Regions from separate parts of the Streptomyces sp. NPDC041129 genome, predicted to be linked through region 3. Evidence: riboswitches for the same ligand, from Rfam matches in the RefSeq annotation. Region 3 holds a riboswitch; each other region holds the start of a gene.

Region 1 (9,559 bases), on a different contig from region 3:
CCGGTCACATCAGCGGGGTCAGGAACCGCCGCAGCCGCTCCTCGTACTCCTCCGGGCCGGCGTTCCACATGGCCGCGTGCGGGGCCCGCGGCACGGTGTGCAGGGCGACGAGGTCGGGGCGGCGGGCGGCGAGGCGGCGGGAGTACTCCCAGGGGGCCACCACGTCGTCGGGGCCGTGGATGATCAGCGTGGGCACGGCGAGCCGGTCCGGGTCGGCGGTCTCGGCGCCGCGGTCGGCGTGCAGTCGGGCCCGGCCCTGCGCGGCCCGTACCGCCAGCGGCAGCAGGGCGTCGGGGGTGTGGCGGGCCCGGGCGAGGGCGCGCAGGGTGGCCTGCCAGCTCAGCACCGGGGAGTCGAGGACCAGCCCGGCGACGCGCTCGCGCACGGCGGAGTGCTCGGCGGCGCGCAGGGCCATGGTGGCGCCGGTGGACCAGCCCAGGAGCACGACCCGCCGGGCGCCGTAGCGGACGGCGTAGCGGATCGCGGCGTCCACGTCCCGCCACTCCGTCTCGCCGAGGTGGTTCAGGCCGTCCGGGGAGCGCGGGGCGCCCAGGTCGCCGCGGTAGGCGAGCGCGAGGACGGGGACGTGGCGGCGGTGCAGGTACGCCATGACGTTCAGGGCGTGCTCGCGGGTGGTGCCGAGGCCGTGCACCGCGATCACCCAGGTGTCCCGGTGGCCGGGCACGAACCAGGCGGGCAGCGCGCCGAGTTCCCCGGGGATGTCGATGTCGGCGTGGTCGAGGCCGAGGGCGGCGCTCGGGTTGCCGACGTACGCGTTCGGGGTGAGCCACACGGCGTCGCCGGGGGCGAAGGTGCCGTGGGTGACGCGTTCCAGACGCCGGACGACGGCGTCGGCGGAGTGCTCGGCCGAGTCCAGCACGGGCCCGACGACCGCGTGGGAGCCGTCGCCGGCCAGGCCGTAGGTGCCGGGGCGCAGTGAGGCCAGGTCCCGGGTGAGGGCGATCCGGCCGGGCGCGGTGCCGTGCACGGTAAGCCGGGGTTCGGTGGGCAGCGGCCTGCCCGGGGGCGCCTTCAGCGCGGCGTCGCTGGCCAGCCGGCCGGCGGCGACGGACGCCGCGCCGGCGGCCAGGACGGCCCCGAGGGTGGCGGCGGTCGCTATGACGGTGCGCACGGCTCCAGTGTCGTGGGGGGCGCCGGAACCGGCCAGCCGGAGGAGCGGGCCGGACGGCCCGGGGCGGCGGCCGAAGGGCAGCCGGGCGGCGGGCGGACGGAGCGGGTGGCTGTGCGACGACAAGGGGTCACCTCCGTTGGCCGTATCCCTTCAAGCGTGCCCCGGCCTCGGCGATGTGTGCCTCCGTCAGCAGAGCGGGCGTGAGGCCTGGCACGGAGGACGCCGTCAGCCACAGCCGGCACATCCATTCGAGCTGGGCGGTGCGGTCGTAGGCCTGGTCGAGGGTGGCGCCGTGGGTGATCGTGCCGTGGTTGCGCAGCAGGCAGCCGGAGCGGCCGCCCAGCGCCGCGAGCATGTTCCCGGCCAGTTCGTCGGTGCCGTAGGCCGCGTAGGGGGCGACCCGCACGGAGCCGCCCAGGGAGGCGGTCATGTAGTGGATCGGGGGCAGCTCGGTGACGAGGGTGGAGACGGCCGTGGCGTGCACGGCGTGGGTGTGGACGACGGCGCGGGCGTCGGTGGTGCGGTAGACGGCGAGGTGCATGGGCAGCTCGCTCGTCGGCACGAGGGTGCCGAGCACCTGCCGGCCGTCGAGGTCGACGCCGGTGATGTCGGCGGGGGCGAGCCGGTCGTAGGGCACGCCGGACGGGGTGACCAGCACGAGGTCCCCGACGCGGGCGGAGACGTTGCCGGAGGTGCCGGCGACCAGCCCGTCGGCCACGGTCCGGCGGGCCGTCGCGACCAGCTCCGCCCATATCCGCTCCTGCTGCTCTTCCGCGTTCCGCCGCTGCTCAGCCATGCCGCGATCCTGCCAGCCCGCCCGGCGCGGGGCGGCCCGCCGGCGGACTTCGGGCCGGGACCCGTGCCGCCGGACGAGTGGACACCGGTGTGAAACACCCATAAACGCACTTAATCGGGTGACGGCCAGACGTCTAATGATCACCAATGCCGGCAGCCGCACGACGCCCCACCGTCGCACCAGGGGGACGCATGGCCCGTGACCGCTCACCCTCCCGCCTCCGCCGTCGCGCGGCCGCCGTCGCGGCCGCGGCGGCGGCGCTCGCCCTGGCGGGCACCCAGTGCGCCTCCGCCGCCGGGCCGTCGGCGGCGGTGTCGGCCGGTCTGCCCCGGGGGCACGACGTGTCCTCGCACCAGAGCCACGTCGACTGGCCGGCCGCCCGGTCGGACGGCGCGCGGTTCACCTACATCAAGGCGACCGAGTCCACGACCTACCGCAACCCCTACTTCGCCCGGCAGTACGCCGGCGCGCGCCGGGCGCACCTGATCCGCGGCGCCTACCACTTCGCCCGGCCGGACCAGTCCCCCGGTGCCGCGCAGGCCGCCTATTTCGTACGGCACGGCGGCACCTGGCGGGCGGACGGCTGGACCCTGCCGCCGGCCCTCGACATCGAGTACGACCCGTACGACGGCAGGCACATCTGCTACGGGCTCGGCCACCGGCGGATGGTCGACTGGATCCGCTCCTTCAGCGACGAACTGGACCGGCTCACCGGCCGCCGCCCGGTGATCTACACGACCGCCCAGTGGTGGGACTCCTGCACCGGCGGCACCCGCGCCTTCGCCTCCGAACACCCGCTGTGGATCGCCCGTCACGGCACGTCAGAGCCCGGATCGCTGCCCGGCGGCTGGTCGTCCTGGACCTTCTGGCAGTACGGCACCGAGGGCGGTCTGCCGGGTGACCAGAATCTCTTTCACGGGCCGCCGGACCGGCTGCGGGCCTTCGCGCGCGGCCGATAGCCAAGGGGCGCCCGGGCGCCCGCCCGGAGCGGAATCGCGGAACCCCGTTACCGACACCCCCACGCCCGACCCAGTTCACCTTCCGTTCACCCAGGTTGCCTACGTTCGACCCGCCAATGACGCTCGAACGATTGCCTGGGTAAATGGAAAGCTTCTCGCTGATCCTCGCGATTGTGGTGGTAACCGCACTCGCGTTCGATTTCACGAACGGTTTCCACGACACCGCCAACGCGATGGCCACCACCATCTCGACCGGCGCGCTGAAGCCCAAGGTCGCGGTGGCCATGTCCGCCGCGCTCAACCTTGTGGGCGCTTTCCTCTCCGTGGAGGTCGCCAACACGATCTCCAAGGGTCTCGTCGATGAGAACGGCATCCGTCCCGAGGTCATCTTCGCCGCCCTGGTCGGCGCGATCCTCTGGAACCTGCTGACCTGGCTGGTGGGACTTCCCTCCAGCTCCTCCCACGCCCTGATGGGCGGCCTGATCGGCGCCACCGTCGCCTCGGCGGGCCTCGGCGCCGTCCACGGCGACGTCCTGGTCACCAAGGTGCTGCTGCCGGCGGTCGCCGCCCCGCTCGTGGCCGGCCTGGCCGCCATGCTCGCCACCCGCTTCTCCTACGGGATCGGCGGCAACGCCGAGGGCGAGGCCAACCGCAAGGGCTACCGCGCCGGCCAGATCGCCTCCGCCGGACTGGTCTCCCTCGCCCACGGCACCAACGACGCCCAGAAGACGATGGGCATCATCACCCTGGCGCTGATCGCGGGCGGTGCCATCGCCCCGGGCTCCAACCCTCCCACCTGGGTGATCCTCTCCGCGGGCATGGCGATCGCGCTCGGCACCTACATCGGCGGCTGGCGCATCATCCGCACCATGGGCAAGGGCCTGACCGAGCTGGAGCCCCGTCAGGGCTTCGCCGCCCAGACCAGCGCCGCCACCGCCATCCTGGCCTCCTCGCACCTCGGCTTCTCGCTGTCCACCACGCACGTCGTCTCCGGTTCGGTGATGGGCGCGGGTCTCGGCCGCAAGGGCGGCGTGGTCCGCTGGTCCACCGCGACCCGCATGGCCGTCGCCTGGGTCCTCACCCTGCCCGCGGCCGCCCTGGTCGGCGCGCTCGCCGAGTCCGTCACGGACCTGGGCGACTGGGGCACCGCCGCCGTCGCGGTCTTCCTGGTCGGCTCCAGCGCCGCCATCTGGAAGCTCTCCCGCCGCGAGGTCGTCGACCACACCAACGTCAACGGCACCGACGAGGCCGTTGAGCCCGCCGGTGTGGTGACCACCGCGATCGCCGCGGTGACCCCGCCGCCGACCGGCACCATCACCCTCACCGAGGGGCCGTCCATCAGCTTCCCGGCGCAGTCCAGCGGCCCGGCCCCGGCCGTCGCCGAAGTCACGGCACCGGTCGCTCCGGCCGTCCCGCCGGCCGCCACCGTCTGACCCGGTTACCGGAGGAAAGCAACATGAAGATCGACTGGGCGGCCCTCGGCTCCGTCTTCGGCGTCAGCCTCGCCTTCGCGCTGGGCCTGGTGGCCCTGTTCACCCTCGGCGTCAACGGCCTGTCCCGGCGGGAGAGGGCGGCGGCGCAGGGCGGGTCCGCGACGCTCGCCGTGACCGGCGCGTACGTGTGCTTCGCGGCGTGCGCGGCGGCCGTGGCCTACGGCATCTATCTGATCGTGGCCAAGCCCTGAGCCGAGCCACCTCCGAAGAGGCTCCCCGCCGGTGTGTTCCGGCAGGGAGCCTTTTTCATGTCCGGATCTCGCCGGTGTGGGGCTCAGCACACTCTCCCCCCGCAGGTCAAAGGCAAGTTGACGGCCCTTCCGGGCGCGTGGTGGACTGCCCGGGCCATGTACGGCGGCAGGAGAGGAAGCCGGTGCGAATCCGGCGCGGTCCCGCCACTGTCACCGGGGAGTGATCCCCGGGAGCCAGGAACTCTCACCGCCGGCTTCGTCGAACCAGGGCGTGGACACCCTGAGTGAGGACACATATCGCCATGCTCGGCCGCAGAACGAGGACCAGTACCAGGGCCTGTCGCGAGAGTTCCGCTTCCGCGCCCACGGTCGGCTGAGCCGATGGGTGCCGATCGCGCTTACGCGTACGGCGCCGCCGCCGGCCTTCTCGGTGACCTGCTCCTCGGCGATCCGCGCCGCGGGCATCCGGTCGCCGCGTTCGGGCGGGCGGCCGCTGCCGTGGAACGCGTGCTGTGGCACGACCACCGAGGCTGGGGCGCGCTGCACACCGCCGTCTGCGCCGGCGGCGCCGTGGCCACCGGGCTCGTCGCCCAACGGGCCGTGCGCCGCTCCCCCGTCGCCACCGCCGCGCTGACCGGCGCGGCCACCTGGGCCGTCGTCGGTGGCACCTCGCTGGCCCGCGAGGCCCGGGCGATCGGGCGCGCCCTGGAGGCCGGTGACGTGACGGCGGCCCGCGCGCGGCTGCCCCATCTGTGCGGCCGGGACCCGCAGGCGCTGGACGCCGACGGGATCGCCCGGGCCGTGGTCGAGTCCGTAGCCGAGAACACCTCCGACGCCGTCGTGGGCGCGCTGGTGTGGGGTGCCGTGGGCGGGGTGCCGGGGCTGCTCGGGTTCCGGGCCGTCAACACCCTGGACGCGATGGTCGGTCACAAGTCGCCGCGCCTGCGCCGGTACGGCTGGGCCTCGGCCCGGCTCGACGACCTCGCCGGGTGGCCGGGGGCCCGGCTGACCGCCGTGCTCGCCGCGCTGGCCGGACCCGACCCGCGGGGTGCCGTGCGGGTCTGGCGGGCGGACGCGGCCAAGCACCCGAGCCCCAACGCCGGGCCCGTCGAGGCGTCGTTCGCGGGCGCCCTCGGGGTGCGGCTCGGCGGGACGCTCTCCTACGCCGGGCGGGTGGAACACCGGCCCGTACTGGGCGGCGGCGCCGGGCGGGCCGTCCGGGTCACCGACATCGACCGGGCCGTACGGCTCTCCCGCCGCGTCGGCCTGCTCGCGCTCGGTGTCACCGCCGGTGCGCGCCTCCTCGTGAAGGGACGTGGCAAGTGAACGGTGGTCTCCTCGTCGCCGGCACCACCTCCGACGCCGGCAAGAGCGTCGTGACGGCCGGGATCTGCCGCTGGCTGGTGCGCCAGGGCGTGAAGGTCGCGCCGTTCAAGGCGCAGAACATGTCCCTCAACTCCTTCGTGACGCGCGAGGGTGCCGAGATCGGGCGGGCACAGGCGATGCAGGCGCAGGCCTGCCGGGTGGAGCCGACCGCGCTGATGAACCCCGTGCTGCTCAAGCCGGGCGGTGAACAGAGCAGCCAGGTGGTGCTGCTGGGCAAGCCGGTGGGCGAGATGAGCGCGCGCGGCTACCACGGCGGGCGCCAACAGCGGCTGCTGGGCACGGTGCTGGACTGCCTGGCCGAGTTGCGGGGCACGTATGACGCGGTGATCTGTGAGGGGGCCGGTTCGCCCGCGGAGATCAATCTGCGGCGCACGGACATCGTCAACATGGGGATCGCGCGGGGCGCGCGGCTGCCCGTGCTCGTGGTGGGCGACATCGACCGCGGCGGCGTCTTCGCCTCCTTCTTCGGCACCCTCGCCCTGCTGTCGCCCGAGGACCAGGAACTGGTCGCCGGGTTCATGGTGAACAAGTTCCGGGGGGACGTCTCCCTGCTGGAGCCCGGCCTCGGCATGCTCCGGAACCTCACCGGGCGGCGGACGTACGGCGTGCTGCCGTTCCGGCACGGGCTCGGCATCGACGAGGAGGACGGACTGCGGGTGTCGCTGCGCGGCACCGTGCGGGAGTCCACGGTGGCTCCCCCGGTCGGGGAGGACGTGCTGCGGGTCGCCGTGTGCGCGATCCCGCTGATGTCCAACTTCACCGACGTGGACGCGCTGGCCGCCGAACCGGGCGTCGTGGTGCGGTTCGTGGACCGCCCGGAGGAACTGGCGGACGCGGACCTGGTGGTGATCCCGGGCACCCGCGGGACCGTGCGGGCGCTTCGGTGGCTGCGCGAGCGCGGGCTCGCGGACGCGCTCGCACGACGGGCCGCCGAGGGCCGTCCGGTGCTCGGGATCTGCGGCGGCTTCCAGATCCTGGGTGAGCACATCGAGGACGAGGTCGAGTCGCGCGCCGGCGCCGTCAGCGGACTCGGCCTGCTGCCCGTGCGGGTGCGGTTCGCCCGGGAGAAGACCCTCACCCGGCCGTCCGGCCGGGCCCTCGGCGAGCGGGTCGAGGGTTACGAGATCCATCACGGGGTCGCCGAAGTCGCCGGCGGGGAACCTTTCCTGGACGGTTGCAGGGTGGGTTCCGTGTGGGGCACGCACTGGCACGGCTCGCTGGAGTCGGACGGCTTCCGGCGGGCCTTCCTGCGGGAGGTGGCGGCCGCCGCGGGACGCCGCTTCGTACCGGCCCCCGGCACCTCGTTCGCCGCGCTGCGCGAGGAGCAGCTCGACCGGCTCGGCGATCTGATCGAACAGCACGCGGACACGGACGCGCTCCGACGGCTCATCGAGTCGGGCGCGCCGCAAGGACTGCCTTTCATTCCACCGGGAGCGCCCGCATGAGCACAGTGTTGTTGTTGTCGACCGCCGACACCGATCTGCTGGCGGCCCGGGCCTCCGGCGCCGGGTACCGGATCGGCAATCCGACCCGGGTGGACGTGGCCGGGGAACTGCCGGGTCTGGTCGAGGGCGCGGACCTCGCGGTCGTGCGGTTGCTCGGCGGCAAGCGGGCCTGGGAGGACGGACTGGCCGCGCTGAAGGCGTCCGGCGTCCCGACCGTGCTGCTGGGCGGCGAGAGCGTGCCGGACGCCGAGCTGATGGCCGAGTCGTCCGTACCGGCGGGCGTGGTGGCGGAGGCGCTGAAGTACCTCGTCGAGGGCGGCCCGGACAACCTGACCGAACTGGCCCGGTTCCTCTCCGACACGGTGCTGCTCACCGGCGAGGGCTTCGAGGAGCCGCGGAAGATGCCGGAGTTCGGCGTCCACGGCTCGTACGAGGTCAGGGAGGGCCGCCCGACGGTGGGCGTGCTGTTCTACCGGGCGCACGAACTGAGCGGCAACACCGCCTTCGTGGACACGCTGTGCGAGGCGATCGAGGCGCGGGGCGCCAACGCCCTTCCGGTGTACTGCGGTTCGCTGCGCGGCGCGGACGCCGGGCTGTACGAGCTGCTGGGCCGGGCCGACGCCCTGGTCGCCACCGTGCTGGCGGCCGGCGGTACGCACGCCTCGCAGGCGTCCGCCGGTGGCGACGAGGAGTCCTGGGACATCGGGGCCCTCGCCGATCTGAACGTGCCCGTGCTGCAGGGGCTCTGCCTCACCTCCTCGCGGGCCGCCTGGGCGGAGTCGGACGCCGCCCTCTCCCCCATGGACGCGGCGATGCAGGTGGCCATCCCGGAGTTCGACGGACGGCTCGTCACCGTGCCGTTCTCGTTCAAGGAGCAGGGTCCGGACGAGGTCCCGGTGTACGTCGCCGACCCCGAGCGGGCCGCGCGGGTCGCCGGGATCGCCGTACGCCACGCCGAGCTCGGGTACAAGCCGAACGCGGACAAGCGGATCGCGCTGGTCTTCACCGCCTACCCGACCAAGCACTCCCGGGTCGGCAACGCGGTCGGCCTGGACACGCCCGCCTCGGCGGTACGGGTGCTGGACGCGCTGCGGGACGCCGGGTACGTGGCCGACGGGTACCCGGACAACGGCGACGAGCTGATCCACCGGCTGATCGCGGCAGGCGGCCACGACGTCGAATGGCTGACGGAGGAGCAGCTGGCCGCCGCGCCCGCCCGGGTGCCGCTCGCCGACTACCGGGAGTGGTTCGACGGGCTCGACCCCGAGCTGCGGGACGCGATGCTGCAGGCGTGGGGCGAACCGCCGGGCGGTCTGTACGTGGACGGCGACGACATCGTGCTCGCCTCCCTGCGGTTCGGGAACGTCGTCGTGATGATCCAGCCGCCGCGCGGGTTCGGCGAGAACCCGATCGCGATCTACCACGACCCCGACATGCCGCCCTCCCACCACTACATGGCGGCCTACCGCTGGCTGGACAACAGCTTCGGCGCCGACGCGATCGTGCACATGGGCAAGCACGGCACGATGGAGTGGCTGCCGGGCAAGGGCCTGGGCCTGAGCGGCGGATGCGCTCCGGACGCCGTGCTCGGCGACCTCCCGCTGATCTACCCGTTCATCGTCAACGACCCCGGCGAGGGCACCCAGGCCAAGCGCCGCGGGCACGCCACCGTGGTCGACCACCTGGTGCCGCCGATGGCGCGCGCGGACACCTACGGCGACCTGGCCAAGCTGGAGCAGCTTCTGGACGAGTACGCGCTCGTCTCCGACCTGGACCCGGCGAAGGCACCGGCGGTGCGCGCCCAGATCTGGACGCTGGTCAAGACCGCCGAGCTCCACCACGACCTGCATGTGGACGAGCAGCCGGACGACGACGAGTTCGACGAGTTCGTCATGCACATCGACGGCTACCTGTGCGAGATCAAGGACGTGCAGATCCGCGACGGACTGCACATCCTCGGCGGCGGTCCGGAGGCCGAGCCGCGGGTGAACCTGGTCCTCGCCGTGCTGCGCGCCTCCCAGGTGTGGGGCGGGCAGGCGAACGCGCTGCCGGGGCTGCGGGCGGCGCTGGCCCGGCACTACGGCCTGGTGGAGAAGGAGCTGCTGGCCGAGCCGGGCGCGCCGGTGAAGGTGCCGGTGGAGCTGACGGACCGGGTCC
Region 2 (9,559 bases), on a different contig from region 3:
GTGGTGGTGCCACCTCTCACGCCACCACCGCCACCACCGGCTCACCAGCGCTCCGGGCCGTCCGGGTGAGGATGCGGGGCCGGCGGCGTCGGGCGCGCCGGGCGAGCCGTCCGGCCGGGCGAGGGGCCGGGCCCGATCCGGTGCTCCTGGCGAGGTCCGGCTCCTCCGCTGTCCCGGGTGTCCGCCTCGGCACCGGCTCGGTTCGGAGCAGGGGTGAATGCCCCCGCGGCTCTCACGTCGCCCTTGAGGTGCCCCTTCCCGGCCTTCCGCGCGAGGGGCCGGGCCCGATCCGGTGCCCGGTCGCAGCTCCCGCGGCTCTCGGCGCTTGTCCGGGGTCTCCGCCTCCGGGGTGCGGGGCGGTCGTCGTGCGGCCGGGGAGAGCGGGCGGCCGTAGGCTGAGGTGGCCTTCGTGGCGAGTCCTCGGGTCGGGTGGTGGAAGGAGACCGTCGTGGCCGGGCAGTCCGGTATTCCTGTGATCATCGACTGTGACACCGGCGTCGACGACGCCCTGGCCCTGCTGTTCGCCGTACGCCACCCGGGGCTGGATCTGCGGGCCGTCACCTGCGTGGCCGGGAACACGGACGTGGACGGGGTGGTCCGCAACACCCTGACCGTGCTGGAGCGGGCCGGTGCCCCCGACATCCCGGTGGCGCGGGGCGCCGAACGTCCGCTGATCGAGCCCGCCCGCTCGGCCCGGCATGTGCACGGCTCGGACGGCATGGGCGACCTGGGCCTGCCCGCGCCCACCCGCACCCCGGCCGACGTGGACGCCGTGACCCTGCTGCGCCGGGAGATCCTGGCCTCCCCCCGCCCGGTCACCCTCGTGCCCACGGCCCCGCTCACCAACATCGCCCTGCTGTTGCGCACCCACCCCGAAGTGACCCGCAACATCGAGCGGATCGTGTTCATGGGCGGCGCGGTCGCCACCGGAAACGCCACGCCGGTCGCCGAGTTCAACGTCTGGCACGACCCCGAGGCGGCGGCCGTACTGCTCACCGCGGGGGTGCCGATCACGATGTACGGGCTGGACGTCTTCATGCAGGTCGTCGTGCCAGGCACCGATGTGCACCGGCTGCGCGGCAGCGCCGATCCGGGCACCCGGCTGGCCGGGGAACTCCTCGCCCACCGGCCCACCGCTCAGGGCGGCGCGCCGGAGGCCGAGGAGGCGGGCGGACTCGGTGACGCGGGCGCGGTGTGCGCCGTCGCCGATCCGGCGGGCATCGCCACCCGGCGCCTGCCGGTCGAGGTCTCGCTGGCTCCCGGTCCGGCCCGCGGCCAGACCCTCGTCGACCGCCGCCCCCGCCCCGGCGAGTCCGAGATCCACGAGGGAGTCCGCGAACAGGCCCTGGTGGACGTGGCGTTGCAGGTGGACGTGGACCGGTTCGTGAAGCTGTACCTGGAGACCGTCGAGGGGCCCCGGGTTCCGGCGGGGTGAGTCACCGGGGACGCGGGGCCCAGGGTGTCAGTCGGACGTGGCCGTGACCCGTGCCGTCCAGCGCTCCTCCACCCGCGCCAGCCGCCAGTAGGCCAGCGCGGCCGCCCACACCACCACGAACAGCCCGACGATGACGTAGCCGACGCTGTCCAGGTCCAGTCCGGCGATCCAGCCGGTCACGGCGTCGCCCAGGGCGAACTTCTCGTGCAGGACGCCGACCAGCTCGATGGTGCCGATGAAGAAGGCGACGGCGATGGACAGTCCGGTGATGGTGAGGTTGTAGAACACCTTGCGCACCGGGTTGGAGAACGCCCACTGGTAGGCGAAGTTCATGAACGTGCCGTCGAGGGTGTCGAACAGGCTCATCCCGGCGGCGAAGAGCAGCGGCAGGCACAGCACCGCGTACCAGGGCAGTCCGGCCGCCGCGCCCGACCCGGCCATCACCATCAGCGTGACCTCGGTGGCCGTGTCGAAGCCGAGCCCGAACAGGAAGCCCAGCGGGAACATCTGTCCCGGCCGGGAGACCGACCTGGTCAGCCGCCCCAGTACGCGGTTCATGAACCCCCGCGAGTCCAGGTGCTGTTCCAGCTCCCGCTCGTCGTACGTGCCGGACCTCATCGCCCGGAACACCCTCAGGATGCCCGCCAGCGCGACCAGGTTGAGCGCGGCGATGAGGTAGAGGAAGGTGCCGGAGATCGTCGTGCCCATGAAGCCGAGCACCTGGTGGGTGCGTGAGTGCTCGTCCATGACCCGGCCGGCGAGCCGGGTCCCGCCCGCGATCAGCAGGGCCAGCAGCACCACCACGCTGGAGTGCCCCAGCGCGAACCAGAAGCCCACCGACACCGGCCGTCTGCCGTCGGCCATCAGCTTGCGGGTGGTGTTGTCGATCGCGGCGATGTGGTCGGCGTCGAAGGCGTGCCGCATGCCCAGGGTGTAGGCGGTGACGCCGAGGCCGACGCCGAAGACGTCCTGGCCGACCTTGTAGTGCCCCGGGGCGACGAGCAGGAACAGCACCCCGAAGGCGACGACGTGCAGGGCGGCGATCACCGCCAGCAGCCCCGCCGTCCTGATCGTGTCCTCGCGTCGCCATCGGAAAGCGGCGGCATCGGCCATCGGATTCACGCTCCAGCACCTCGTGGATCATCTCGTGAGCTGCCGTGGCCGGTCTCCTGGCTTACGGGGTGGTGCGTTCGCCGTCCCTGCCTTCCCAGCCGGGTGAACGGCCAGTGGCCCGGCGGACGCCGGACGGGACGGGAACTCCCCGATCACAGTGGCGAGGGCCGCGTCGGCATGGACCCCTGAGGGGGCGTCACCGACTTCCCGAGCACCACGGCCCGCCCACCGTAGGCAGGTGAACGCTCGTCCGCATAGCCGCGCACCGGTGCAGGTACTCAAGATCACACGCGGCACGGCCCCCGCCGTCTGGCAGGCCTCGCGGCTGCCGCGAGCGGCGGGGGTCGTGATGTGCGGGAGGTGAGGGGCGGCCGGTCAGCCCTGCGCGCCCCGCTTGCGGCGCGCGAGGAGCACGAACGCGGCGCCGCCGGCGACCAGCACGGCGGCCCCGCCCGCGATCAGCCCCGAGTTGCCGCCGCCACCGGTCTCCGCGAGGTCGCCGCCGTCGTCACCGCCACCGTCCGGCGTGGGTGCCGAGCCGGCCCGCGACTCGGAGGCGGACGGGGCAGGCGCGGACTCCGAGGAGGCCGGGGACGGTGCCTCGGACGACTCCGAGGCGCTCGGCGCGGGCGGGGCCGACTCCTCCGCGGGGGCGCTCGGCGACGGGGACTGCGGCTCCTCCGGGGTGCTGGTGCAGTCCTTCGTGCCGCCGTTCCAGGCCGCGATCAGCTTGTCCTTGATGACCGGGTGGTCCGGGCCCTTGGGCAGGTCCCCGTGCTCGAAGCCGTCACCGGCGTCGGTCCTGCCGTCGAACCTGACCGCGCCCCGGTAGAGGTCGATCTGGGCGAAGCAGCCCGCGTCCGGTACCGCGATGTCGAGGGAGTCGGTCTCGCCCGGCTTGACGGCCACCGTGTCGAAGTCGACGAAGACCTGCTCGCCCGAGGTGGCGAAGCTGGCGCCGTGGGCGAGGTAGGAGGCGAGCGAGGCGGTGCAGCCGGCGGCGTCCTCGGCGGCGCGGACCTTGACGTGGACCTTGCCGTCCTCGGTCGGCCTGAGGTTCTGGTCGTCCACCTTGACCGAGTCGAAGAAGTTCACGCCGTCCAGCGAGAACCGGCAGCGGTCGGTGCCGGTCTCGGTGCCCGCGCCGGTGCCGGGCGCGTAGTGGCCACCGGACTTCCAGCCGTCACCGCCGTGCGTGCCGTGGGCCCAGGCGCCGGAGGCGGCGGCGACCGAGGCGGCGCAGAGGGCGAGTGACGCGGCGCCCGTCCCCAGCAGGCGGCGCGCGGTGACACGTCTGGCTATGGACATGGATATCCCATCGCAGAAGCTCGAGTGAGCGAAGAAGTCAGGAGAGACACCCGGCGCACTGGTCACATGCGCCACAGTGTGAGGCCATGGTGATCGGCCCTGTTGAAACCTGTCAACCTGCGTGAATACAAGGGTCGTTCATGGGGTCGTCACAACTCCATCACACGGGGAATGATCCGCTCCCCATCGCCCCAAGGTTCCCTTTCCGGGCAATGTGGACAGTCTCTGTACTGTCGTCCTTCCCGAAGGGAGCCCGTATGGCAGACCTCTCGTCCCGGAACCCCGACTGGTGGCGCCAGGCCGTCATCTACCAGGTGTATCCGCGCAGCTTCGCCGACGCCGACGGCGACGGGCTCGGCGACCTCAGGGGAGTCACCCAGCGCCTCAACCACCTCGCCACGCTCGGCGTCGACGCCCTGTGGCTGAGCCCCTTCTACCCCTCGGAACTGGCCGACGGCGGCTACGACGTCGCCGACCCCCGGGACGTCGACCCCCGCCTCGGCACCCTGGACGACTTCGACGCGATGGTGGCCGAGGCCCACCGGCTCGGTCTGAAGGTCGTCGTCGACATCGTCCCCAACCACACCTCGCACCAGCACCCCTGGTTCCAGGAGGCGCTGCGGGCCGGCCCCGGCTCCGCCGCCCGGGACCGCTACGTCTTCCGCACCGGCCGCGGCGCGCACGGTGAACTGCCGCCCACGGACTGGCAGTCGGTGTTCGGCGGCAGCGCCTGGCGGCGGGCCGCGGACGGCGAGTGGTACCTGCACCTCTTCGCGCCCGAACAGCCCGACCTGAACTGGGAGAACGAGGAGGTCCGCGCCGACTTCCGCACCACCCTGCGCTTCTGGTCCGACCGGGGCGTCGACGGCTTCCGCGTCGACGTGGCGCACGGCCTCGCCAAGGACCTCGCCGAACCGCTGCGGGACATCGGCGGCATCGGCGCCACCGGCGAGGAGGCCCTGCTGCGCGTCGCGCCCGGCAGCCACCCCTACTGGGACCGCGACGAGGTCCACGAGATCTACCGCGACTGGCGCAAGATCTTCGACGCATACACCCCGCCCCGCACCGCGGTCGCCGAGGCCTGGGTCCCGGACGCCCGCCGCGCCCTGTACGCCCGCCCGGACGAACTCGGCCAGGCCTTCAACTTCGAGTATCTGCAGGCCTCCTGGAACGCGGACGAGTTGCGGGAGGTCATCACCGGTTCGCTCGCCACGGCCCGCACCGTCGGCGCCTCGGCCACCTGGGTGCTCTCCAACCACGACGTCGTACGGCACGCCTCCCGGCTGCTGCTGCCGCCCGGCACCGACGAGAACGCCTGGCTGCTGTCCGGCGGCCGGGCCCCCGCCGTCGACCCGGAGGCCGGTCTGCGCCGGGCCCGGGCCGCGACCCTGCTGATGCTGGCGCTGCCCGGCTCCGCGTACGTCTACCAGGGCGAGGAACTGGGCCTGCCCGAGGTCGCCGACCTGCCCACCCAGGTGCTGCAGGACCCGATCTGGGAGCAGACCGGCCATGTCCGCAAGGGTCGCGACGGCTGCCGGGTGCCGCTCCCGTGGACGCCGGACGGACCGTCGTACGGCTTCGGGCCGGGGGCCGCCTGGCTGCCGCAGCCGGAGTCCTTCGGCTCCTACGCGGTGGTGGCGCAGGCCGGTGCCGAGGGCTCCACCCTGGAGCTCTACCGCACCGCCCTGCGGCTGCGCCGGAAGCTGCTGGAGGGCGAGACGCTGACCTGGACGCCCGGCGCCCCGGCCGGTGTCCTCGACTTCGCCCGCACCGAGACCTGGCGCTGCGTCACCAACCTCACCGAACGGCCCGTACCGCTGCCGCCGGGCGAGGTGCTGCTCGCCAGCACCCCGCTGGCGGAGGCCGGACTCCTCCCGCCGGACACCACGGTGTGGCTCGGCTAGGGCCTGGCGCGAAAGTCCCGCCTGCCGGACGACGTGATGCACGCACCTGACGCCGCCCGGCCCGCCCTTCGGGCGTACGGCGGGACTTTCACAACAGGCCCTAGCCCACGGTCGGACTGGGGGTGGGGGCCGGGGCGTTGCCGCCGGAGCCGCCGCCGTCGCCGTTGAGGCCGTTGAGGTTCAGCGGGGTGGACGTTGCGTTCGGCGGCGGGGTGAGTACCACCTCCGGCTGACCCGCCGGCGGCGGGGGCGGGGTGAGGTTGTCGGAGGGCAGCTTCGGCGGGGTGGTCTGCTGGAAGATGGTCTGCTCGAAGTCGACCAGGCCGGTCTTCTCCATCACCGTCATGTGGTCCAGCACGGTGTCGTTGGCCTGGTCGGCGAGGGCGCGTATCAGCGAGTTCTTGGTGGTGGAGCGGATCTTGGCGATCGAGTTGAAGATCGAGCCGTGCGTCATCCGCAGGATGTTGGCGAAGTCGGTGTCGAACGACTTGCCGCTCTCCGCCTTGAGCTGCGTGACGAAGCCCTCCTGCTGGGGGCTCGCCACGTTGGGCAGGGTGATGTTCAGCATGGGGGCGATCTTGCGGCAGCTCGCGTCCAGCGCGGCGTGCCCGTCGACCAGGTGCTTGCTGGCCTCCAGGACTCCCTTCGAGGCGCCCTTCTGCAACCCGATCTGACCGAGCGGGTACTCCCACAGACCGGCGGCCCGCACCCTGACCACGAAGTCCCGGTCGCCCTCGGTGAGCGGCCCCCACTGCGTCTGGGCGATGATCCGGGTCTGCGAGGTGGAGACGGTGTTCAGCCCGAGCATGCTCGGGTAGGCGAGCGCGCCGAGTGTCAGGGCCATCGCACCGCCCACGAAGAGAGTTCCCGTCGCGTTCCGCGAAAAGCGCACCGTGCCTCCTGCCCGGTCGTGGATTCCGCCCCCGACGACGCGCGGGCAGTTCGTACGCACAGCAGTACGGACGGGAGGGCCGATCGTTTCTGTGGCGAGGGTAAAAACTGTCACCGGGCCGAAGACGAGGTCCCAGCCCTCCTCGATTGCGATCCGTTGGCAATCGATAGATGTACATGGCAGATGGTTGGGTGAAGGTTGACCCTCCGCCGGGAGAAGGCAGACCGGAGGCGGACCTAGATTCGCCGCATGCCCCCGCAACCGTCCCCGAGGACGCCCGCCGTGCTGCCCGTCCTGCCCTACCGCAAGCCCACCAGGGGCCGTGACTACTGGGTGCTGGACGACGTCCTCCCGGACCCCGGCGCCGTACGGGAGCGGTGCCTGGCCAAGGACGACTGGACCAGGGGTCACCCGTACACCTCCGAGACCTGGCCCGGACTGCGCGCCATGCCCGGCCTCGAACCCCGTGAACTCGACCGCGTCGAGCGGCTGGTGAGGAAGGCCACCGGGGCCGGGAAGCTGTGGGTCCAGCGGGCGCCCGGCGGCGGCACCCTCAACCACAACTGCGTACAGGTGGTCGGCGAGGGCGAGAGCGAACCCCGCCCGCACACCGACTCGCGCGCGCTGTGCCGGTACGCGGCCGTGCTGTACCTCAACCCGGGCGTGCCCAAGGACTGCGGCACCAGCTTCTACCGCCAGTCCCTGCCCGGCGGCCGGCTCGGCGGCAATGTCGTCCAGGCCCCGCACAACAACCTCGTGGAGGCGCTCGGCACCCGCTTCGTGGCCGCCGACGCCTTCGAGGAGGACGTCCGCGTCCCGCACCGGTACAACCGGCTGCTCCTCTACAACGCCAGCCTGGTGCACAGCGCGACGGGTTACTTCGGCAGGGAGCTGGCGCAGAAGCGGATGACGGCGGTCTTCTTCTGGATGGCCTGAGCCGGGCATCCCGCCTGGCGGTGCCGGGACCCGGCGGTGGCGGTGCCGGGGTCCTCTGGCAGCGTTGGTTCCATGGCGCACTCGGAGACGGACACCGGCCGCGACCCCGATCCCTACCTCGAGCACCGGCGGACGCTGTTCGCGACGGCGTACCGGATGCTGGGCAGCGTGGCGGACGCGGAGGACGTCCTACAGGACACCTGGCTGAGCTGGCACTCCGCGGACCGCTCGGCGGTCCGGGACCCCCGCGCCTACCTGGTCCGCACCGTCACCAACCACTCCCTGAACCGCCTCACCTCGGCCCGGGCGCGCCGCGAGCGGTACGTCGGCCCCTGGCTGCCCGAGCCCCTGCTGACCTCCCCCGGCGTCCAGGAGGAGGCGGAACTCGCCGACAGTGTCTCGACGGCCATGCTGGTGGTCCTGGAGACGCTGACCCCGGTGGAACGGGCGGTGTTCGTCCTGCGCGAGGTCTTCGGCTACGCGCACGCGGAGATCGCCGGCTTCCTGGACCGCCCCGAACCCACGGTCCGCCAGATCGCCCGCCGTGCCCGCGAGCACGTCCGCTCCCGCCGCGTCCGCTACGACACTGACCCCGAGCGGCGGGCCACGGTCACCGCCCGGTTCATCGAGGCGTGCGCGGGCGGTGATCTGAACGCGGTACTGGAACTCCTCGCACCGGACGTCACCTGCTGGTCGGACGGCGGCGGCAAGGTCTCCGCGGCCCGGCGTCCGCTGCACGGGGCGGACCACGTGGGCCGGTTCGTCCTGGGCGTACTGCGAAAGCCCCGGATGGAGGGCGTGGCCGTCAAGCTCGTGCCGGTCAACGGGGAACTGGGCATCCTGCTCACCCTCGGCGGGGAGCCGGTGGGCGCCGTGACCTACGACCTGCTGGACGACCGCATCGAGAACCTCCGCCTGCAGGTGAACCCGGACAAGCTGCGAGGGCTGCGGCGCTGAGCCGCCGACGGCGGACGGTCCCGCCGGACCGCGGGTGAGGGCGCCGGATTCGCACCGGGGCACTGGCCTCGGGGCTGCCGGTGCCGGGCGCTATCGTCCGGGTTGATCTTCCACTTCTCCCGAGGAGCGCCATGCGCCTCAAGGGGGTCTCGCTCACGACGGCGATATCGGCCGTCGCCGGGCTGACCACCGCCACCGCCGGCCTCGGCGGTGCCGCCGCCCAGGCCGACAGCACGGCGGCGCTGCCGCTGGCCCACTACCACATGCTGGTGGACACCGCCCACCGGCACATCTTCCTTGTCCGCACGCGCCCGTTCGTGGTTCATGGGGACGAGCGGGCGCCGGTGCATTCCGGCCGGCCCCTCACGGACTCCGCGCGGCGGACGTTCCGCATGAGGCGTGGCGGGCTCTCGTGTCAGGTGAGCGCGTAGATGGTCTGCAAGTCGATCAGCTGAACCTCGGGGCCGGCCTTCGCCGCCGTGTGCGCCTTGTCGTTGAAGCCCGCTCCGCTGAAGCAGAGGAGCCGGGTGCCGCTGGTGTCATAGCGTCCGGCCTGAGTGATGAGGTCTCGGATGTGCCGGAGGCGGTCGATGTGGGCGATGCCCAGGGTGTCGTTCCACTTGGCCTCCCCGATGGCGAGGAGCGGTGGCTTGGAGCCGTCGGCGATGCCGATGACCGCCACGTCGACCTCGTGGCCGATACGGGCCTTGGGGTCGTGCACCACGCCGTGCCCGACGCGGGCGGGTATCCCGCCCAGAAGCTCGGGGTCGGCGTGATGCAGGGTCCAGTCACGGCAGACCTGTTCGAAATGAGGTCCCAGGACATTGCTGACGAAGCGGCGGCGACTGGCCTGCCAGACGCGTGCTGCGCTGCCGGGGCGCTCGAGCTGGTCCCAGACCGGGCGCATGATCGCGTGAAAGAAGCCGATCAATGGCTCGGCGATCCGGTACGTGGGCCGGTTGTCGCGGAAGGCGTCCGCGTCACGGTGGAGCAGACCCGCGTCCTCGAGGACGT
Region 3 (9,559 bases):
CCGCCTGAAGCGCCCCCAGGACTGACCGGCGCCGGAAACCTTCACGCTCCGCACGCGAAATCGATATGCCGATATGCGGACGAGGTCTTCCGCTGCCGTGACGGCGTCACCTAGATTGCCTGCGCATTACACAGGTGATCAGCGAGGGGACGGAGCCGTGGCATGTCCGAAACGCAAGAAGTGAGACCACCGGTGGTGACACCGGGCCGGGTGATCATCGGCCTGTGTCTCGTCGCGCCCTTCGTGGCGATGCTGTGGGTCGGCTCGTACGCCAAGACGGACCCCGCGTTCATCGGGATCCCGTTCTTCTACTGGTACCAGATGCTGTGGGTGCTCATCTCCACCGCGCTCACGATGCTGGCGTACAAGCTGTGGCAGCGTGACCAGCGCGACCGCGGTGCCCGGAACGGGGGTGCGGCGAAGTGAAGGACGACGTCAACGGCGTCGCGCTCGGCGTCTTCATCTTCTTCTTCCTGGCCGTCACGGTCATGGGCTTCCTGGCCGCACGCTGGCGCAAGGCCGACAACGAGCACTCCCTGGACGAATGGGGCCTGGGCGGAAGGTCGTTCGGCACCTGGATCACATGGTTCCTGCTCGGCGGCGACCTGTACACGGCGTACACCTTCGTCGCCGTACCGGCGGCGATCTACGCGGCGGGCGCGGCCGGCTTCTTCGCGGTCCCGTACACGATCCTCGTCTACCCGCTGATCTTCACGTTCCTGCCCCGCCTCTGGTCGGTCTCGCACCGCCACGGCTACGTCACCACCTCGGACTTCGTGCGCGGCCGGTTCGGCTCCAAGGGCCTGTCGCTGGCCGTGGCGGTCACCGGCATCCTCGCGACGATGCCGTACATCGCGCTCCAGCTCGTGGGCATCCAGGCGGTGCTGGACGTGATGGGCGTCGGCGGCGGCGAGAGCACCAACTGGTTCGTGAAGGACCTGCCGCTGCTGATCGCCTTCGGCGTGCTGGCCGCGTACACCTACTCGTCCGGGCTGCGTGCCCCCGCCCTGATCGCGTTCGTGAAGGACACGCTGATCTACATCGTCATCGCGGTGGCGATCATCTACATCCCGATCAAGCTGGGCGGGTTCGACGACGTCTTCGCCAAGGCCGGCGACGCCTTCAGCCAGGTCAACCCGGCGACCGGCAAGCCGCGCGGCGCGCTCGCACCGCCGGAGGCCGGCCAGTGGACGTACGCCACCCTGGCGCTCGGATCCGCGCTCGCCCTGTTCATGTACCCGCACTCGATCACCGCGACCCTGTCGTCCAAGAGCCGTGAGGTGATCCGCCGCAACACCACGCTCCTGCCGCTGTACTCGCTGATGCTGGGTCTGCTGGCCCTGCTCGGCTTCATGGCGATCGCGGCCGGGGTGAAGGTCACCAACGGCCAGCTGGCGATCCCGCAGCTCTTCGAGAACATGTTCCCGGACTGGTTCGCGGGTGTGGCCTTCGCGGCGATCGGCATCGGCGCGCTGGTGCCCGCGGCCATCATGTCCATCGCGGCGGCGAACCTGTTCACCCGCAACATCTACAAGGACTTCATCAAGCCGGACGCCACGCCGAAGGAGGAGACCCGGGTCTCCAAGATCGTGTCGCTGCTGGTGAAGGTGGGCGCGCTGGTCTTCGTCCTGACGATGGACAAGACGGTCGCCATCAACTTCCAGCTGCTGGGCGGCATCTGGATCCTGCAGACCTTCCCGGCCCTGGTCGGCGGTCTGTTCACCCGCTGGTTCCACCGCTGGGCGCTGCTCGCCGGCTGGGCGGTCGGCATGGTGTACGGCACGCTCGCCGCGTACGGGGTGGCCTCGCCGACCCAGAAGCACTTCGGCGGCTCCGCGAAGGAGATCCCGGGCATCGGGGAGATCGGCTACATCGGCCTCACCGCGTTCGTGCTCAATGTCGTGGTCACCGTGGTGCTCACCTTCGTCCTGAAGGCCGTGAAGGCCCCGGAGGGCCTCGACGAGACCAGGCCGGAGGACTACACGGCGGACGCGGGCGACCCGGGGGTCGAGGTGGAGCTCCCGCCCGCCACCGCGGGAAGCACCCACTAGCGCGACCGGTCACGCACCACCCCGCAGCGGGCCGCCGAGGGCACCACCCACGGCGGCCCGCTGTCGTGCGAGCTGACCCTGCGGAGCCACCACAACACGCAACAGGCACAACATGTGGGGGTGACACGACAGCCCGGCACTAGATGTATGCTCATGCTCGCTGTCGCCGCAGGGGAATCCGGTGCGAATCCGGAACTGTCCCGCAACGGTGTACCTGCGTGTTTCCGCACGCCTGTTCCAGTCCGAGGACCTGCCGTCAGCGCGCGCCCGGCCGTCCGGTCCGGGTGCTCATCGACGTCCGGGCCTCGCGGAATGGGCCGGGGACGCGACGCCGTGCGCGCTCGCGCTGCCCCCTGCCCTCCGCAAGGCCCCATGCCGAGCGAGGGAGAGCCCCACGTGACCATCGCGCCAGCCGACCCGGCTTCAGCCATCCCGGCGAGCGGAGCCCCGGTGGAGACCGACGGTCCCGGTGCCGCGCTGCTGCGGACCCTGACCGAGCTGACCGCCGACCTCCCCGACGCCGACCCCGGCCGGGTCGCCGCGGCCGCGCTGCGCGGCCGGTCCGCCCGGGCAGACGAGGCGGAGTTGCGCGAGCTGGCCACGGAGGCGGCCGCCGGACTGATCTCCGAGGACCCCGCCTACTCCCGGCTGGGCGCCCGGCTGCTGACCATCTCCATCCGCGCCGAGGCCGCCTCGCAGGGCGTCACGTCCTTCACCGGGTCCGTCGCCGTGGGCCACCGCGAGGGTCTCATCGCCGACCGCACCGCGGAGTTCGTACGGCTGCACGCCGAGCGGCTCGACGCGCTGGTCGACACGGCCGCCGACGACCGCTTCGGCTACTTCGGCCTGCGCACGCTGCACAGCCGCTACCTGCTCCGCCACCCCATCACCCGCGAGGTGATCGAGACGCCCCAGCACTTCATGCTGCGCGTCGCCGCCGGACTGGCCGAGGACGACACCGCCCGCTCGGTGGACGAAGTCGCCGCGCTCTACGGGCTGATGAGCCGGCTCGACTACCTGCCCTCCTCCCCCACCCTCTTCAACTCCGGCACCCGGCATCCGCAGATGTCGTCCTGCTACCTCCTCGACTCCCCGCTGGACGAGCTGGACTCCATCTACGACCGCTACCACCAGGTCGCCCGCCTCTCCAAGCACGCCGGCGGCATCGGCCTGTCGTACTCCCGTATCCGCAGCCGCGGTTCGCTGATCCGGGGCACCAACGGGCACTCCAACGGCATCGTGCCGTTCCTGAAGACGCTGGACGCCTCGGTGGCCGCGGTGAACCAGGGCGGCCGGCGCAAGGGCGCCGCCGCGGTGTACCTGGAGACCTGGCACTCCGACATCGAGGAGTTCCTGGAGCTGCGCGACAACACCGGTGAGGACGCCCGCCGGACGCACAACCTGAACCTCGCGCACTGGATCCCGGACGAGTTCATGCGCCGGGTCGACGCCGACGGGCGGTGGTCGCTGTTCTCCCCGGCGGACGTGCCGGAGCTGGTGGACCTGTGGGGCGAGGAGTTCGACGCCGCGTACCGCAGGGCGGAGGCCGCCGGGCTCGCGAAGAAGACGATGCCCGCCCGGGACCTGTACGGCCGCATGATGCGCACCCTCGCGCAGACCGGCAACGGCTGGATGACCTTCAAGGACGCGGCCAACCGCACCGCCAACCAGACGGCGACCGCGGGCCATGTCGTGCACTCCTCCAACCTGTGCACCGAGATCCTGGAGGTCACCGACGACGGCGAGACCGCGGTCTGCAACCTGGGGTCGGTCAACCTCGGCGCCTTCGTGGACACGGCGACCGGCGACCTCGACTGGGAGAGGCTCGACGAGACCGTCCGCACGGCCGTCACCTTCCTCGACCGCGTGGTCGACATCAACTTCTACCCGACCGAGCAGGCGGGCCGGTCGAACGCCAACTGGCGTCCGGTGGGTCTGGGCGCGATGGGCCTGCAGGACGTCTTCTTCAAGCTGCGGCTGCCCTTCGACTCCCCCGAGGCCAGGGCCCTGTCCTCGCGGATCGCCGAGCGGATCATGCTCGCCGCGTACGAGGCCTCCGCGGACCTCGCCGAGCGCAACGGCCCGCTGCCGGCCTGGCGGAAGACCCGTACCGCGCAGGGCGTCCTGCACCCCGATCACTACGGCGTCGAGTTCACCTGGCCGGAGCGTTGGGCGGCGCTGCGCACGCGGATCGCCGAGGTCGGCATGCGCAACTCGCTGCTCCTGGCCATCGCGCCCACGGCCACCATCGCGTCCATCGCGGGCGTGTACGAGTGCATCGAGCCGCAGGTCTCCAACCTGTTCAAGCGCGAGACGCTCTCCGGTGAGTTCCTTCAGGTCAACTCGTACCTGGTGAAGGAACTGAAGGACCTGGGCGTGTGGGACGCCCGTACCCGCGAGGCGCTGCGCGACTCGAACGGCTCGGTGCAGGACTTCGCCTGGATCCCGGCCGACGTACGGGCCCTGTACCGCACGGCGTGGGAGATCCCGCAGCGCGGCCTGATCGACATGGCGGCGGCGCGGACCCCGTTCCTCGACCAGGCGCAGTCGCTGAACCTGTTCCTGGAGACGCCGACCATCGGCAAGCTCTCCTCGATGTACGCCTACGCCTGGAAGTCGGGCCTGAAGACGACGTACTACCTGCGCTCCCGCCCGGCGACGAGGATCGCCCGCGCCGCGCGGGCGCAGACCCCAGCCACTGTCCCCGTACAGCAGATCGCCGACCCCGACGCGGTCGCCTGCTCCCTTGAGAACCCCGAGTCCTGCGAGGCCTGCCAGTAATGACCACCGAAGCCAAGAACCTGCTCGACCCGGGCTTCGAGCTGACTCTCCGCCCGATGCGCTACCCGGACTTCTACGAGCGCTACCGGGACGCCATCAAGAACACCTGGACCGTCGAGGAGGTCGACCTCCACTCGGACGTCGCCGACCTCGCGAAGCTGATGCCGGCCGAGCAGCATCTGATCGGCCGTCTGGTCGCCTTCTTCGCGACGGGCGACTCGATCGTCGCGAACAACCTGGTGCTGACCCTCTACAAGCACATCAACTCCCCCGAGGCCCGGCTCTACCTGAGCCGCCAGCTCTTCGAGGAGGCCGTCCACGTCCAGTTCTATCTCACGCTGCTGGACACCTACCTGCCCGACCCGGCCGACCGGGCGGCGGCGTTCGCGGCGGTGGAGAACATCCCCTCCATCCGGGAGAAGGCCGAGTTCTGCTTCAAGTGGATCAACGAGGTCGAGAAGCTGGACCGGCTGGAGTCCAGGGCCGACCGCCGCCGCTTCCTGCTGAACCTCATCTGCTTCGCCGCGTGCATCGAGGGCCTGTTCTTCTACGGTGCCTTCGCGTACGTCTACTGGTTCCGCAGCCGGGGTCTGCTGCACGGTCTGGCCACCGGCACCAACTGGGTGTTCCGCGACGAGACGATGCACATGTCGTTCGCCTTCGACGTGGTCGACACCGTCCGCAAGGAGGAGCCCGACCTGTTCGACGACGAGCTGCGCGGGCAGGTCACGGACATGCTGCGGGAGGCCGTCGAGGCCGAGCTGCAGTTCGCGCGCGACCTGTGCGGTGACGGCCTCCCGGGTATGAACACCGAGTCGATGCGGCAGTACCTGGAGTGCGTCGCCGACCAGCGCCTGACGCGCCTGGGCTTCGCCCCCGTGTACGGCTCGGAGAACCCGTTCTCCTTCATGGAGCTGCAGGGTGTTCAGGAGCTGACGAACTTCTTCGAGCGCCGCCCGTCGGCGTACCAGGTGGCCGTGGAGGGCACGGTCGACCTGGACGAGGACTTCTGAGCCTCCTTCTCCCGGCTCTTCGCACCCCGGGCCTCCTGAGCCTCCCTGAGTTGCCGGTCGACCCGCCTGTCGCGGGCGATGCCGAGGACGGAGGGGAGGATCAGGAGGACCAGGATGCCGAGGGTGGTGAGCATTCCGATCAGGCCTTCGATCTGGTTTCCGGTCATGACACCACTGTCGCGCCGGATGCTCCTTACCAACAGTGGCAGGACTGCCGCCCACCCTCGATTTACTGCCAGCTTCGGGGCACACTGGCAGCATGCTGAGGAACGTGGCGGCAGTGCTGCTGGACGGCGTGCATCCCTTCGAGCTGGGGGTGGTGTGCGAGGTGTTCGGCATCGACCGCAGTGACGAGGGTCTGCCGGTGTACGACTTCGCCGTGGTCTCGGCGGAGGGCCCGGCGCTGAGCACCCATGTCGGCGGGCTCACCGTGTCGACCCCGTACGGTCTGGAGCGGCTGGAGGAGGCCGACCTGATCGCGGTGCCGGCCGGGAGCGAGTACGTGACCCGGGAGTATCCGCCCGCCCTGCTCGACGCCCTCGTGCGGGCCGTGGAGCGGGGCACCCGGGTGCTCAGCGTGTGCTCGGGCGTGTTCGTGCTCGGTGCCGCCGGACTGCTCGACGGGCGGCGGTGCAGTGTGCACTGGCGGCAGGCGAGGGAGCTGGCACTGCGCAATCCCCGGGCGGTCATCGAACCGGACGTCCTCTACGTCGACGAGGACCCCGTGATCACCTCCGCCGGCACCGCGGCCGGCATCGACGCCTGCCTGCACCTCGTACGCAAGGAGCAGGGCCCGGAGGTCGCCAGGAAGATCGCCCGGCGGATGGTGGTGCCGCCGCACCGGGACGGCGGACAGGCGCAGTACATCGAGCGGCCGCTGCCCGAGACCCCGTGCGACACGGTCGGCGAGGTGCTGGTGTGGATGGAGGGGCACCTCGGCCAGGAGGTGACCGTGGAACAGCTCGCCGCCCGCGCCCACATGGCCCCGCGCACCTTCGCCCGCCGCTTCCAGCAGGAGACGGGGACGACCCCCTACCGCTGGCTGCTGCGCCAGCGGGTGCTGCTGGCGCAGGAATTGCTGGAGGGCACGGACGAGACCATGGACGCCATCGCCTCCCGCACCGGCTTCGGTACGGCGGCGGCTCTGCGCCACCAGTTCGTCCGTGCCCTCGGCACGACCCCCAACGCCTACCGGCGCGCGTTCCGGGGCCCGGAGGCCGCCTGACCGCGCCGGCAGCGGTGGCCTACCAGGGCACCGGCTTCAGCAGCAGCTTCTGCGGCCGGAGCGTGATGCCCACCCGGGTGGTGTCGTTCGACCCGCTGACCTGCTCGAAGCGGTACTTCGCCGAGATCGCCGCGGTGATCAGGGTCAGCTGGGCCATGGAGAAGTGGTCGCTGGGGCACTTGCGGTTGCCGACGCTGAAGGGGCTCATGGCGTACTTCGGCACTTCCCTGACCCGCTCCGGCAGCCAGCGGTCGGGGTCGAAGTCGAGGTGGGCGCCGTAGGAGCGGGCGTCGCGCTGGATGGCGTACGGGCTGTAGACGATGTCCGCGCCCGCCGGAATCGAAAAGCCGCCGAGCGTGGTGTCGGTGATCGCGCGCCGCGTCAGAATCCACACGGCGGGCCGCAGCCGCATGGCCTCGACGACGACATTGTTGGTGTGCGTGAGACGGCGGACGTGCTCGAATCCAACGGGCTGGCCTCCGGTCACGGATTCGACCTCGGCGCGCACCTTCTCCGCGTGTTCCGGATGTTCCGCGAGCACCTGGAGCAGCCACATGATCGTGGAGGCGACTGTTTCGCTGCCCGGGGTGACTATCGCCACCACCTGGTCGTGGATCTCCTGTTCCCCGATGGGCTCGCCATTGTCGTCCTTCGCCTCCAGCAAGGCCGTCAGCAAATCGTCCGGCTTTTGACCAGATGCCCTCCGCTCGGCGACGATCTCGTCGACCAGGAGATGCAAATCGGCCAGTGCCCGGTTGAATTCGCGGTTGGCCGGGAACGGCAGCCGGTACAACGGTCCCAGTGGTACGACCATCCTGCGGTACATACCGCGGAACACGGTGGCGAGGTCCGCGCTCAGCCGCTCGGCGCGCTCGTCCATGTACTCACCGCGCAGCAGGCAGCGGGCGGCGACGCGCACCGCGACCCGGAAGGACTCCGCGGTGCAGTCGACGGTCTCGCCGGGCCGCCAGCGCTCGGTCAGCGCGTGCGCCTCCTCCTCCATGACCGGCCCGTACGCGGGGATCGCGTCGAGCCGGAACGCGGGCTGGATGGTGCGCCGCTGACGCCGGTGCCGGGGGCCGTTGGCGGTGGCCACGCCCTCCTTGCCGAGCAGGCCTTCCAGGGACTCCCACAGCGGCCCGTCGATCCGGTAGTCGGTGCTGAGCGCGAGCGCGCCGGTGAGCTCGGGGGTGGTGACGGCGTACACCGTCTTGGGGCCGAGCTTCAGGCGCACCACGTCACCGTGCGCGCGCAGCCCGGACATGAAGGCGAGCGGGTCGCGGACCAGTCTCAGGCCGTGGCCGAGGACCGGGACGGCGCCGCCGGCCAGGGGTGCCTCGCGCGGTTCCGCCGTCTCGGCTGTCTGGGGCTTCACGGACTCGACGGTCATTTCTCACCTGCCGCTTCGTTGTTGACGTACGGGGGCGTGGACCGGTCCTCCCAGCTGTCGACCATGTACCGGCCCGACTCGTGGTGGAACCAGTAGACGGAGCTGAACCAGTTCCGCATATTCCCGACACAGGCGCGGACGGCGGCGCCGAGTTCCTTTCCGGAAACCGTTCCGTCGTCGGCGAGTTCGTCGGCGAACCGGAGCGCTTCGTCTTCGGCGCCGATGAATTCGGCGATGCATTTCTCGACGCGCCGTCTGATTTCCTCGACCGCCTCCTCGAGGGTCAGTCCCTGATGTGTGACGAGACTGATTCCGAGATTGTGCACCTCGTCGCCCGCGAGTTCCTTGGGCAGTGAGCAGAGGTCGTTGTACCAGGCTGCGAATTCCTGGCTCAGCAGTGCCGGACGACGATAGGCCGGGTTTTTCCTTACGGCGTCCGGGAGTTCACGTCCGGCGCTCGGTTCCAGGAGGTCCGTCCATATCCAGTGGGCGAAGGTGAGCCGCCGCAGGGCGAGGTACTCCTCCACCTGCGGGACGTACGCCCGGGTGCGGTTGCGGAACTCGCGGTCGTAGGCGTCGATCACCGAGTGGAAGTGCCGGGTGAACCGCTGGTTCCAGGTGTGCGGCAGGAACGAGAACAGCCGCAGCACGCTGTCCGCGAGCCCCGCGACCACCGGGTCGGGATGGCCCAGGTGCTGCCGGGGCTCGTCGAGGGCCGCGTGCAGCCGGTGCCGCAGGCGCCGCCAGTCGGCGGCCCGGCCGTGGACGATGTCACGGTCGTGGCGGTCGTCCCAGACGAAGAACCAGGCGCTGTAGTCGGCGATGGCCTGCAGGACCTCGTCGGGGGCGTCGGTGTAGTACCCCGCCATGAGGTCGGTGTAGCACAGTCCGTCGGCATATTCCCGCACCTTGTCCGCCGGCATCAGCCGCTTTTCGAGCAGCCACTGCCGGGTCTTCTCCTGGAGCTTCGGCCAATACGGGTGGAGTTGTCGTGGAAAGGAGTCCTCGATCACCGGAAGTGCGAGAGACGGCGGTACCGCCACCGAGGTCGTCGATGTGGTGCCGTGTGAGAAAGCGTGCACGAACTGTCCCCTCTCAG

What was found. Region 3 has a riboswitch for cobalamin ahead of ACZ6B1_RS11710 (ribonucleoside-diphosphate reductase subunit alpha). Riboswitches for the same ligand answer to the same signal wherever they lie in the genome.
Region 1: linked by a shared signal. The riboswitch ahead of ACZ6B1_RS23965 (cobalamin biosynthesis protein) and the one ahead of ACZ6B1_RS11710 (ribonucleoside-diphosphate reductase subunit alpha) in region 3 are both predicted to bind cobalamin.
Region 2: linked by a shared signal. The riboswitch ahead of nicT (Nickel transporter NicT) and the one ahead of ACZ6B1_RS11710 (ribonucleoside-diphosphate reductase subunit alpha) in region 3 are both predicted to bind cobalamin.

Annotation. Positions count from the first base shown of each region.
Region 1 covers NZ_JBVIYV010000007.1:359,069-368,627, reverse strand. The annotation lists gene ACZ6B1_RS23990 (alpha/beta hydrolase) at 5-1,132, opposite strand; gene ACZ6B1_RS23985 (class II aldolase/adducin family protein) at 1,260-1,928, opposite strand; gene ACZ6B1_RS23980 (lysozyme) at 2,120-2,887, shown strand; gene ACZ6B1_RS23975 (inorganic phosphate transporter) at 3,031-4,320, shown strand; gene ACZ6B1_RS23970 (hypothetical protein) at 4,344-4,571, shown strand; cobalamin riboswitch at 4,695-4,835, shown strand; gene ACZ6B1_RS23965 (cobalamin biosynthesis protein) at 4,953-5,897, shown strand; gene ACZ6B1_RS23960 (cobyric acid synthase) at 5,894-7,402, shown strand; gene cobN (cobaltochelatase subunit CobN) at 7,399-9,559, shown strand, end outside.
Region 2 covers NZ_JBVIYV010000005.1:206,469-216,027, forward strand. The annotation lists gene ACZ6B1_RS18850 (nucleoside hydrolase) at 449-1,435, shown strand; gene nicT (Nickel transporter NicT) at 1,463-2,548, opposite strand; cobalamin riboswitch at 2,578-2,782, opposite strand; gene ACZ6B1_RS18860 (LAETG motif-containing sortase-dependent surface protein) at 2,924-3,856, opposite strand; gene ACZ6B1_RS18865 (glycoside hydrolase family 13 protein) at 4,114-5,760, shown strand; gene ACZ6B1_RS18870 (DUF4142 domain-containing protein) at 5,861-6,616, opposite strand; gene ACZ6B1_RS18875 (DUF6445 family protein) at 6,902-7,588, shown strand; gene ACZ6B1_RS18880 (RNA polymerase sigma-70 factor) at 7,661-8,545, shown strand; gene ACZ6B1_RS18885 (hypothetical protein) at 8,677-8,976, shown strand; partial or broken gene ACZ6B1_RS18890 (AAA family ATPase) at 8,961-9,559, opposite strand, start outside.
Region 3 covers NZ_JBVIYV010000002.1:766,353-775,911, reverse strand. The annotation lists gene ACZ6B1_RS11725 (GntR family transcriptional regulator) at 1-25, shown strand, start outside; gene ACZ6B1_RS11720 (DUF3311 domain-containing protein) at 163-426, shown strand; gene mctP (monocarboxylate uptake permease MctP) at 423-2,051, shown strand; cobalamin riboswitch at 2,199-2,323, shown strand; gene ACZ6B1_RS11710 (ribonucleoside-diphosphate reductase subunit alpha) at 2,448-4,832, shown strand; gene ACZ6B1_RS11705 (ribonucleotide-diphosphate reductase subunit beta) at 4,832-5,845, shown strand; gene ACZ6B1_RS11700 (hypothetical protein) at 5,758-6,012, opposite strand; gene ACZ6B1_RS11695 (helix-turn-helix domain-containing protein) at 6,105-7,070, shown strand; gene ACZ6B1_RS11690 (bifunctional albaflavenone monooxygenase/terpene synthase) at 7,090-8,460, opposite strand; gene cyc1 (epi-isozizaene synthase) at 8,457-9,542, opposite strand.